2 regions of the Kitasatospora sp. NPDC088548 genome follow, and region 1 is predicted to be linked to the other one. Evidence: riboswitches for the same ligand, from Rfam matches in the RefSeq annotation. Region 1 holds a riboswitch; the other holds the start of a gene.
What was found. Region 1 has a riboswitch for cobalamin ahead of ACIP82_RS16735 (cobalamin biosynthesis protein). Riboswitches for the same ligand answer to the same signal wherever they lie in the genome.
Positions count from the first base shown of each region.

Region 2: linked by a shared signal. The riboswitch ahead of ACIP82_RS30915 (HoxN/HupN/NixA family nickel/cobalt transporter) and the one ahead of ACIP82_RS16735 (cobalamin biosynthesis protein) in region 1 are both predicted to bind cobalamin.

Region 1 covers NZ_JBIVMI010000011.1:151,696-157,396, reverse strand. The annotation lists gene ACIP82_RS16745 (hypothetical protein) at 1-1,090, opposite strand, end outside; gene ACIP82_RS16740 (alpha/beta hydrolase family protein) at 1,521-2,636, opposite strand; cobalamin riboswitch at 2,917-3,081, shown strand; gene ACIP82_RS16735 (cobalamin biosynthesis protein) at 3,180-4,169, shown strand; gene ACIP82_RS16730 (cobyric acid synthase) at 4,166-5,701, shown strand, end outside.
Region 2 covers NZ_JBIVMI010000030.1:86,349-92,049, forward strand. The annotation lists gene ACIP82_RS30895 (thioesterase family protein) at 1-292, opposite strand, end outside; gene nusB (transcription antitermination factor NusB) at 435-872, opposite strand; gene efp (elongation factor P) at 877-1,440, opposite strand; gene ACIP82_RS30910 (aminopeptidase P family protein) at 1,524-2,630, opposite strand; gene ACIP82_RS30915 (HoxN/HupN/NixA family nickel/cobalt transporter) at 2,714-3,889, opposite strand; cobalamin riboswitch at 3,921-4,114, opposite strand; gene ACIP82_RS30920 (metalloregulator ArsR/SmtB family transcription factor) at 4,196-4,579, shown strand; gene ACIP82_RS30925 (hypothetical protein) at 4,642-5,701, shown strand, end outside.

The sequences.
Region 1 (5,701 bases):
GATCCGTCTCCCCGTGGTCGAGTACGGCGGCGGCGGTGTCCACCCAGAGCCAGGCGGCGTCCTCCGCGCCCAGCACATCGGCCGGGGAGACCCCCTCGTCCGACTGCTCGGCCAGCCAGAGCAGCGCGTACGGGCGCAGCACCGGCTCGTCCACCGCGGCGCGGACGGCCTGTTCGGCGGTGCTGCCGGCCACCCGGAGCGCCTCGAAGGCCAGGCCGCGGACCAGCGCGTCGTCGCCCTGGGCGGCGTCCAGCAGCTCGGCCACGGCCCGGTCGGCCGGACGGGCGGCGACCCAGGCGCGGAACTCGGCCCGGGCCGGGCCCGGCGAGTAGTCGGCGCAGGCGTTGAGCAGTTCGAAGGCGCTCTGCTCGATGTGGCCGGCGGCGGTCTGCGCGACGGTGCAGATCTCCTCCAGCTTGGCCCGCACCGCCCAGTGCCCGAGCGGCGAGAGTTCGGCGGCCTCGTCCCGGCGGACCACGGCGCCGACGGCGGCCAGGCCGTCCAGCATCCAGTCCAGGACGGCGGCGACGTCGGACGGCGCGGCCGGGGTGTCGATCTGCGGCTCGCGGCAGGTGCCGCGGACGGCGGACACGGCGGAGGCGGCGTGCGGGATGGGCGAGAGGCCCAGCGCACCGGCGCCACCGCCGACCCGGCGCTCGTCCAGGCCCCGGCGCAGCAGCTCCAGCAGTTCGCTGTCGGCGACCGGGCCGGCCACCAGGTGCAGGAAGGAGAGCAGCTGCGGCGCCTGGTCGACGGCCTGCCCGGCGAGCACCGCGAAGACGCCGCGCAGCGCGGCGGGCGGGACGGGGGCGAGCAGCGTCCAGGCGTCGAACAGCGCCGACCAGCCGCGGACCACGGCCTCGTCGTCGTGCTCCCAGGCGTGCAGGCGCCAGCCGGGGGCGGCGCCGCCGTCCCTGGCCTCGACCAGGCCGACCAGCAGGGCCTGGCCCCAGGCCCGGGCCGCGGCGCCCACCGTCATGGCGAGTGCCCGGCCGGCGGCGCGGGCGTCCTCGGGGAGCAGTTCGCCGCGCTTGTCGACCTCGGAGAGTTCGCCGGCCCAGCGGGCGATCCGGACGGCGTCGACGAGCATCCGACGGGCCAGCGGAGCGAGCTCGGCGGGGGCCGGGAAGCCCTCCGGTACGGGGACCCGGCCTCGGCCGGGAGCGGGTGCGGGGCCTCGTCGGCGGGGTACGCCGGGAGCGCCCGGCCTGATGCCGGCGGGGCGGTGGGCCGTTCCGGGGAGACGGGTCACCGTCGCACCGGTACCGATCGTCGGCGGGAGCGGGGCATCACGGTCGCGCGGGTTCCGAGACGTCACGTCGAGCAGTCTTCCCCTTGTACCGGCCTTCTGTCACATCCGGTTGGCCACGGACTCCGGAAGGGCGGTCGCGGCGGGTCGACAAGATCGGGCAACAGAGGCCAAACCGCCTGGCCGGATCTGCATGACGCGAACACGCCAGGTCAGAGCGGTCGGCCGGCCGGGCCGGAGGGAGCTGCCGGACGGCCGGCCGGAGCCGTCGTCAGAGCAACGGCGTGAGCCAGCGGCGCAACAGCTCTTCATAGCGGTCGGGGTCGGCGTTCCAGAGGGCGGCGTGGTCGGCGCCGGGGAAGGCCTGGAGGCTGACCAGGTCGAAGCGGCGGTCGGCGAGCCGGGCGGCGGCCCGCCAGGGCGCCACCGGGTCGTCGGGGCTGTGCAGCACCATGGTGGGCACCCGCAGGTCGGTGCCCTCGGCGAGCCGCGCGAAGTCGGCCAGGTCCACCCCGGTCCGGCCCTCGGCGGCGAGCGCGCCCGGCCCGGCGGCCGTACGGCCGAACCCGGCCCGGGTGGCGCCCCGGCGGGCGAAGACCGGCCGGTCGAGCACCGGGGAGTCCAGTACCAGGCCGCTGATCGCCGAGGTCCAGGCGGACCGGGCGGCGGTCTGCAGCACCATCGTGGCGCCGAGCGACCAGCCGTGCAGCACGACCCGGCCGGCGCCGCTGTCCAGGGCCAGCCGCACTGCCGCCTCGACGTCCCGCCACTCGGTCTCGCCGAAGTCGTCGAGGCCGTCCGGCGCGGCCGGCGCGCCCCGGTCTCCCCGGTAGGTGACGGCGAGGGCGGGCAGACCGAGACGGTGCAGCACGGGCAGCACCGGGAGCGTCTGCTGCCGGTCGGCGCCCGGGCCGTGCACCAGGATCACCCAGGTGCCGCGTTTGCCGTCGAGCCGCCAGGCGGGCAGGGCGCCCAGCTCGCCCTCGGCGGCGGTCTCGGCGTAGGGCAGGCCGAGCGCGCCGGTCGGGTCGCCGAGGTGGACCCGGGGGGTGAAGCGGACCTCGGTGCCGGGCGTCAGGGCGCCCCGGTCGGCGCGGACCAGTCGGCGGGTGACGCCCTGTTCGTCGGCGTGCAGGATCTCGTCGACCACCGCGTGGCCGCCCTCGTCCCACTCGACGGCCCAGCGGCCGGGGCGGGTGCTCTCCGGGCTGCGGGTGAAGGTGGCCCGCCCGACGGCCAGGCTCCGCACCGTGACGGGGCCCGCCTGCGGCCGGGAAACGGCCGCCGGGTGGAGCATCCGCTGGACGGCCCTGCGCCCGGCCAGCAGTACGGCGGCCCCGGTGCCGACGGCGGCGGCCGCCACGGCGGCCGCGGTTCCCCAACGCATATCGCTCCCCGCTCTGTTGATCGCGGACTGGGCACCCACCAGTCCACTCGCGGGACCGGACCGGGGCCACCGGGCATGGGCCGACCGGGTGTCACGCCGGACGGGACAGCGGGGGCCGCGGCCTCCACCTGCGGCCGGGCGATCGCGCCCTCTCCGCACCCCCGCGACACCGACCCGCGGAGGCGGCGCGCGGGCGGGCCGTGTGACCAACCCCTCCGTGACCTTGGTTGACTCCCGGTTCGGCCGCGTGATGGGATCCTTCAGCCAAACGGAGGCATGCAGAGGAAGCCGGTGCGAGTCCGGCGCGGTCCCGCCACTGTCACCGGGGAGCACGCTCGGATCAATTCCCTCCTTGCCCGCCAACAGGCAGGAGGGGCCCATCGGCGGGCCGTCAGAAGCCGCTGGAGGCTCCGGGGGTGTGTCGGACCCGGAAGCCAGGAGACTCTCGCCGCCGGTACGTCGATCCAGGGCGCGGACCCTGAGTGAGGACACGCACGCGATGCAGGCTGCCCCGACCGCCCGCCCCCTCTGCCGCCCTTCGCCGTGCGCCCGCTGACCCGCGCGGCCGCCTTCGCGCTGGGCGCCGTCGCGGGACATCTCGCCGACGCCCGCTTCGCCGATCCCCGGCGCGGCCACCCGGTGGCCGCCTTCGGCAGCGCGGCGGGCCGGCTGGAGAAGACGCTCTGGCGCGACGACCGCGCCGCCGGCACCGCCTACACCGCGCTCTGCGTGGGCACCGTCGCGGCCGGGGCGGTGGCCGCCGAACGCGCCCTGGGCCGGCGGCCGCTCGGCCGCGCCGCGCTGACCGCCGCCGCGACCTGGACGGTGCTCGGCGGCACCTCGCTCACCCGGGAGGCCAGGACCATCGGCCGCTCGCTCGCCGCGGGCGATCTGACGGCGGCCCGGGAACGGCTGCCGCATCTGTGCGGGCGCGACCCGAGCGCGCTGGACGAACAGCAGATCGCCCGCGCGGTGGTCGAGTCGGTCGCCGAGAACACCGCCGACGCCGTGGTGAACGCCCTGGTCTGGGGCGCGCTCGCGGGCACGCCCGGGCTACTGGCGTTCCGCGCCGTCAACACGCTGGACGCGATGGTCGGCCACCGCTCGCCGCGCTACGCCCGGTTCGGCTGGGCCTCGGCCCGGCTGGACGACGTGGCGGGCTGGCCGGGCGCCCGGCTGACCGCGCTGCTCACCGTGGCCGCCGCGCCCGAACCCCGGACGGCCTGGCGGATCTGGCGCCGGGACGGCTCCGCGCACCCGAGCCCCAACGCGGGCCAGGCCGAGTCCGCGTTCGCGGGCGCGGTCGGCGTGCGGCTGGGCGGCACCCTCGCGTACGGGGAGCGGGTGGAGCACCGGCCGGTGCTGGGCGGCGAGCTGCGGCCGGTGACGGTGGAGGACATCGAGCGGGCCTGCCGGCTCTCCCGCCGGGTGGGCCTGCTGGCCCTGGGCACGGCCGTCGCCGGGCACGCGGCGGTCCGGGCCGCCACAGGAAGCCGGACCGTCCTGGGACGGAAGAAGAGGAGGAGCGCATGAGCAACGCACTGCTGGTCGCCGGGACGACCTCGGACGCCGGCAAGACCGTGGTCACCGCGGGCATCTGCCGCTGGCTGGCCCGGCAGGGTGTCCGGGTGGCGCCGTTCAAGGCGCAGAACATGTCGCTGAACTCCTTCGTCACCGCCGGCGGCGCCGAGATCGGCCGCGCCCAGGCGATGCAGGCGCAGGCGGCCCGGGTGGAGCCCGAGGCGGCGATGAACCCGGTGCTGCTCAAGCCGGGCGCGGACGGCCGCAGCCAGGTCGTGCTGCTCGGCCGCCCGGTCGCCGAGGTGGGCGCGCTGGACTACCGCGAGCGCAAGCCGGTGCTGCTGGAGCGGGCCCTGGAGTGCCTGGCGGACCTGCGCAGCCGCTACGACGTGGTGGTCTGCGAGGGGGCCGGGTCGCCCGCCGAGATCAATCTGCGCGACCGGGACATCGCCAACATGGGTCTGGCCACCGCCGCCGGGCTGCCGGTGGTGGTGGTCGGGGACATCGACCGCGGCGGGGTGTTCGCCGCCATGTACGGGACGCTGGCGCTGCTGTCCGCCGAGGACCAGCGCCATGTGACGGGCTGGTTCGTCAACAAGTTCCGGGGCGACGCCCGGCTGCTGGCGCCCGGGCTGGAGATGCTGGACCGGCTGACCGGCCGCCCGGTGCTCGGCACCCTGCCGATGCTGCCCGGGCTCTGGCTGGACGCCGAGGACTCGCTGGACCTGTCCACCGTGGTGGACCGCGCCGAGGGCCGCGGGCCGGTCGGCGCGGACGTGCTGCGGGTGGCCGTGGTGCGCTTCCCGAGGCTGTCCAACTTCACCGACGTGGACGCGCTGGCGCAGGAGCCCGGGGTGCTGGTCCGCTGGGCCACCCGGCCCGAGGAGCTGGCCGACGCCGACCTGGTGATCCTGCCCGGCACCCGGGCCACCGTCGCCGACCTGGCCTGGCTGCGCGAACGTGGTCTGGAGCCGGCCCTGAAGGCACGGGCCGCCGCCGGGCGGCCGGTTCTCGGTGTCTGCGGCGGCTACCAGATGCTGGCGCGCGGCATCGTGGACGAGGTCGAGTCCGGGGCCGGCGAGGTGGCCGGGCTCGGGCTGCTGCCGACGCGTGTCCGGTTCGGGGCCGCGAAGGTGCTCGGCCGTCCGGTCGGCGAGGCGTACGGGCAGCGGGTCGAGGGGTACGAGATCCATCACGGTGTGGTGGCCGTCGAGGGGGGAGACCCCTTCTTCTCCGACGGCCGGGGCCGCGCTCTGGACGGCTGCCGGGTGGGCGCGGTCTGGGGCACGACCTGGCACGGCGCACTGGAGAACGACGGGTTCCGTCGCGAACTGCTGCGCGAGACCGCCGAGTTGGCTGGCCGGGCGTTCGTTCCCGCGCCGGACACCTCGTTCGCCGCGGCGCGCGAGGCCCGGCTGGACCGGCTGGGGGACCTGATCGAGGAGCACGCGGACACCGACGCGCTGTGGAAGCTGATCGAGGGCGGGGTGCCGGCCGCGGGGTCGCTGCCGTTCCTGCCGCCCGGAGCGCCTGAGGAGGCCGAC
Region 2 (5,701 bases), on a different contig from region 1:
GCGAGGCGGTGCCGGTGGAGAGGCCGCGGCCGGTGCGGAGCACCTCGGTGCGGACGGTGGCCGGGCCGGGGTGGGAGGCGGAGAGGTAGTAGCCGCTGATCGAGACGGGGTCGGTGTGCTCGCCGTGCTCCAGCGCGAGGGCGTGGCCGGCCATCGCGAGCAGCAGTCCGCCGTTGACGCCGCCGCCGATCTGCCAGCCGGCGCCCAGCTCACCGTCGTAGCGGCCGGGCTCGTCCGGGTGCCGGGTCAGGGCGATGCCCTGGTCGAACTCGCTGCGGGTCGCCGTGGTCATGGGGGTGGCCTGCCCTTCACTGCGGGGTTACCGATGAGTAGCCCCAACATACGCCACCCGTCCGGAACGCACGACGGCCGCCGGACCGTTTCCGGTCCGGCGGCCGTGCGTCGGGGTGTGCCCAGGGTTCGTCGGACGATCCCTAGCGGCGGATGCTCGGCTTGAGCTCCAGGAAGCGGGCGAGCAGACCGTTGACGAACGCCGGGGAGTCGTCCGTGGAGAACTCCTTGGCGATCTCCACGGCCTCGTCCAGGACGACCGCGTCCGGGACGCCGTCCTCCCAGATCAGCTCGTACGCGCCGAGCCGCAGGACGTTGCGGTCCACGATCGGCATCCGGTCGAGCGTCCAGCCCACCGCGTACTGCGAGATCAGGTCGTCGATCCGGCGGGCGTGCTGAACGTAGCCCTCGATCAGCTCCATGGTGTACTCGCCGACCTGCGGGGTGCCCTCGTCAGGCTTGGGCTCCCGGGCGCGGGCCACCCAGTCGGCGAGGACGCGCTGCGGGTCCACCCCGCGGTGGTCGGCCTCGAAGAGGATCTGGAAGGCCCGGGTACGGGCCTTGCTGCGTGCGGCCGACACGGACTTACTTCACCCGGCCGAGGTAGCTGCCGTCGCGGGTGTCGACCTTGATCTTCTCGCCGGTCACGATGAACAGCGGCACCGCGATCTCGGCGCCGGTCTCCAGGGTGGCCGGCTTGGAGCCGCCGGTCGAGCGGTCGCCCTGGACGCCCGGCTCGGTGTGGGAGATCACGAGCTCGACCGAGGCCGGGAGCTCGATGTACAGCGGGGAGCCCTCGTACATGGCCACCAGGGCGTCGAAGCCCTCCAGCAGGTACTTGGCGGCGTCGCCGACGACGGCGGGCTCGATCGTCACCTGGTCGTAGGTGTCCGTGTCCATGAACACGAAGTTCTCGCCGTCCTTGTACGAGAACTGCATGCCGCGCTTGTCGACGTTGGCGGTCTCGACCTTGGTGCCGGCGTTGAAGGTCTTGTCGACGACCTTGCCGGTCAGGACCTCCTTGAGCTTGGTGCGCACGAAGGCCGGGCCCTTGCCGGGCTTGACATGCTGGAACTCGACGACGGACCAGAGCTTGCCGCCCTCCAGCTTGAGGACCATGCCGTTCTTGAGATCGTTCGTGGAAGCCACGGGCGCACTAACTCCTGGATATAGCTGTCAAGGAACCAAGGGTTGCGTCCTGCCGCCCGCAGCAGCCGCCGGGCGGCCGCGGGTCACAGGGCGAGGAGCTCCTTGGTGGTGATGGTGAGCAGCTCGGGCCCGCCCTCTTCGAGGGGGCGCACCACGAGCGTGTCCTCGATCCGGACACCGCCCTTACCCGGGAGGTGGACTCCCGGGCCGACGGTGACCGGCACGCGGCTGTCCAGTTTACCCATGTCCGACGGGCCCAGGCGCGGCGCCTCCCGGATCTCCAGCCCGATGCCGTGCCCGACCGGGTGCGGGGAGGGCTCGGTGTGCCCGGCCGCCTGGAGGATCGCCCGGGCCGCCTGGTCGGGTACGCACTGCTCGACGCCCGGCCCGAGCGCCTCCCGTCCGGCCCGTTGGGCCCGGAACACCAGCCGGTGCAGCTCGACCTGCCAGGGCGCGGGGGCGGCGCCGATCACGAAGGTCCGGGCGGTGGAGACGCCGTAGCCCCGGTACTGGGCGCCGAGCACGACGGTGAGGAAATCGCCCTCCTCCACCCGGCGGTCGGTGGGCTGGTGGGCCTGCTGGCCGGAGTGGCTGCCGGTGCCGACCGAGACCGGGAAGGCCGCCCGGTCCGCACCGTGGTCGATCATCCGGCGCTCCAGCTCCATCGCCAGGTGCCGTTCGGTGCGGCCGACCAGGATCGACTCCAGCAGTTCGCCGAGCGCCTGGTCGGCGATCTCGGCGGCGATCCGCAGGTCGGCGATCTCGTGCTCGTCCTTGACCACCCGCAGCCGCTCGACCACCGGTCCGAGGCCCGCCAGTCTGACCCCCTCGGCGAGGCCCGCCACCGACCGGTGCCGGGTGACCGTCAGGTCGTGCTCCTCCACCGCCAGGTCGTCCACGCCGAGCCGCCCGGCGGCCGCGGCGGCGGCCAGCGCGGTGTCCTCCCCCGCCGCGACCGGGACCTGGGTGAGGTCCTCGCCGAGCAGGTGCTCCCCGGTGTCGTCCGGCGGCAGGTCGTCCGGCAGCGCCAGCAGCGCCCGCTCCCGGGTGAGCAGCAGCGTCGCCCCGCAGGGCGCGCACCCGGTCAGATAGCGCACGTTCGCCGGCCTGGTGATCAGCGCCGCGTCGGCCCCGGTCGCACCGCAGTGCTCCCTCAGCCGCTCCCGCCGACCCGCGTACGCATCAGCCATGCGTCGAGCCTACGGAGCGCCGCCCCGATCCGCCCGTCGGGCGGGCCCGACCGGGCCGGGGCCGGGGCCGGGCCGCGCCCGGCTCAGGCCTTGGCCTCCGTGGCCTCCGTGGTCTCGGCGGCCTCCCCGGCCGGCGTCGGCCGGGCACCCGCGTGCTGGGTCTGCGGGGACCAGCGCCGCTCCACCCCGGCCAGCCGCCAGTAGGCGATCGCCGCGACCCAGACCACCACGAACAGGCCGACGATCACATAGCCGACGTTGTCCAGCGAGAGGTCGGCGATCCACCCGCTGACCGGGTCGGTGAGGTCCAGCTTCTCGTGCAGCACCCCGACCAGCTCGATGGTGCCGATGATGAACGCCACCGCGATCGACAGCCCAGTGATGGTCAGGTTGTAGTACACCTTGCGCACCGGATTGGCGAACGCCCACTGGTACGCGAAATTCATGAACGTCCCGTCCAGCGTGTCGAACAGGCTCATCCCCGCCGCGAACAGCAGCGGCAGGCAGATGATCGCGTACCAGGGCAGACCGGCCGCCGCGCCGGAGCCGGCCATCACCATCAGGGTCACCTCGGTCGCGGTGTCGAAGCCGAGGCCGAGCACCATGCCCACCGGGAACATCTGGCCGGGCCGGGTGATCGAGCGGGTCGCCCGGTTCAGCACCCGGGCGAGGAAGCCGCGCGCGTTGAGGTGCTCCTCCAGCTCAGCCTCGTCGTACCGGCCGGCCCGCATCGACCGGAACACCTTCAGGATGCCGAGCAGGGCGGCCAGGTTGAGCGCGCCGATCAGGTAGAGGAAGGCACCGGAGGCGGTGGTGCCGACCACGCCCAGCCACTTGTGGGTGGTGGAGTCGTCGTCCATCAGCGTGTTGGCCAGCTGCGCCCCGCCCGCCACCAGGGCGGCCATCAGCACCACCATCGAGGAGTGCCCGAGCGCGAACCAGAAGCCCACGGAGACCGGCCGCTTGCCGTCCGCCATCAGCTTGCGGGTGGTGTTGTCGATCACCGCGATGTGGTCGGCGTCGAAGGCGTGCCGCATGCCGAGGGTGTAGGCGGTGATCCCCAGGCCCACACCGAAGACCTGGGTGCCGACCGTGTACTCGTGCGGTGCCACCAGGAATATGAGCGTCCCGAACGCCGCCACGTGCATGGCCAGGATCACCCCCATCAGCCCGGCCGTGCGGATGGTGTCCTGGCGTTTCCAACGGAAAGTGGGCAACACCGGCGGTGTCGCCGGGGTGGCGGTTTCGGGCAGGGTCATCTTCGGATCACGCTCCAGCACCTCGTGGAATGGCTTCGTGAGATGCCGTGGCCGGTCTCCTGGCTTACGGGGCTTCCGTACCCGCCTTCCCAGGCGCGCGAGGCGCCCAGTGGCGTCGTGGGTACGGACGACTCCCCCCGATCACAGTGGCGAGGGCCGCTCCGGACTGGGATCCCTGAGGATCCGTCACCGGTATTCCCGAGCACCACGGCGGGGAACACCGTAGGGCCCGTGGGACACCCTTGCAAGGCTGCGCACCTGCGCAGGTGTTCAGAATCACAGGACGCGGACTGCAAGAATGGGGCCATGCATCTCGTACCGGCCGACCGCGCGGGCCACCGCACCATCGACGGACACCGGGTCTGCGAGGCCATCGCCGCGATCGGCGACACCGCGCACGTCCGGTCCTGGGCCGAGCGGTTCTCGCTGCTCGCCGACCCCGGGCGGCTCGCCCTGCTGCTCGCCCTGCACCGGGCAGGCCCGCTCGCCGTCACCGACCTCGCGGTCGCCACCGGCATGCGTGACCCGGCCGTCTCCCAGGCCCTGCGCCTGCTGCGCACGGCCGGCGTGGTCAGCGGCGACAAGGACGGCCGCGTGGTGCGCTACCGGCTCGTGGACGACGGCATGCGCCCCCTGCTGGACTCGTGTGCCGCCGCCGAGCACCACGAGCCCTCCGCGGCCGCCGGCTGACCGTCCCTCGGGGACAGCCGGACAACCGCCCCCGGCCAGGGGCGGTTCAGTACGATCTTCGTGTGCCGTTCCGCCCGCAGGCCCGCGCCTGGCCCGATGACGACCGCTGGGACACCCGGCCCGTCAGGGCCCGCGTGCTGGCGGTCGCCCGCACCCTCACCTCCGCCACCCGGGTACTGGACGTGCTCACCCTGCTGCGCGGCCAGGACGGCATCCACCTCTACCTCACCGTCAACCCCGGCTCCGCGTTCGCCACCGGGCTCGACGGCTTCCTCGCCGGCCTCACCGGCATCACCGTGCTGGACTGGCGCGAGGCCACCCGGCGGCGGTTCGACCTCGCGGTCGCCTGCGCGGTGCACCGCTCGATGGCCCGGCTGAAAGCCCCGCTGATCGTGCTGCCGCACGGTGCCGGCTACAACCGCCTGGTCACCCAGTCCACCGGCGACACCGTCTCCGCCGCCGGCCTCTCCCGCCGCGAACTCACCCACTGGGGGCGGGTGTTCCCCGCGGTGATCGGCCTCTCCCACGAGGAGCAGCTCGACCGGCTGCGGATCTCCTGCCCCGAGGCCCTGCCCCGCGCACGCGTGGTCGGCGACCCGTGCTTCGACCGGATGCTGCGCAGCCTGGACGGCCGGGACGGGTACCGCGCCGCGCTGGGCGCCGTGGACGGCCGCCGCCTCGTCGTCGTCAACTCGACCTGGAGCGAGCACTCCCTGTTCGGACGCCACCCCGACCTGCCGCTGCGTCTGGTCGGCCGGCTCCCCGCCGACGAGTACACCGTCGCCGTCGTCCTGCACCCCAACATCTGGGCCCGGCACGACCCCGCGGCGCTGCTCGCCACCGCCGAACGGTCCGGACTGCGGCTCGTCCCGCCCGACCAGGGCTGGCAGGCCGCCCTCGTCGCGGCCGACTGCCTGATCGGCGACCACGGCTCGGTCTCCTTCTACGGCGCCGCCCTGGAACGCCACACCCTGCTCGTCGCCACCGGCGCCGACGAACTCGACCCCCGCTCCCCCACCTACGCCTTCGGCCAGGCCGCGCCGCCGCTCGACCCCGACGGCGACCTGCTCACCCAGCTGGAACAGGCCCTGGCGAAGCCGGACCGGGCCGCGCTGCGCCCGA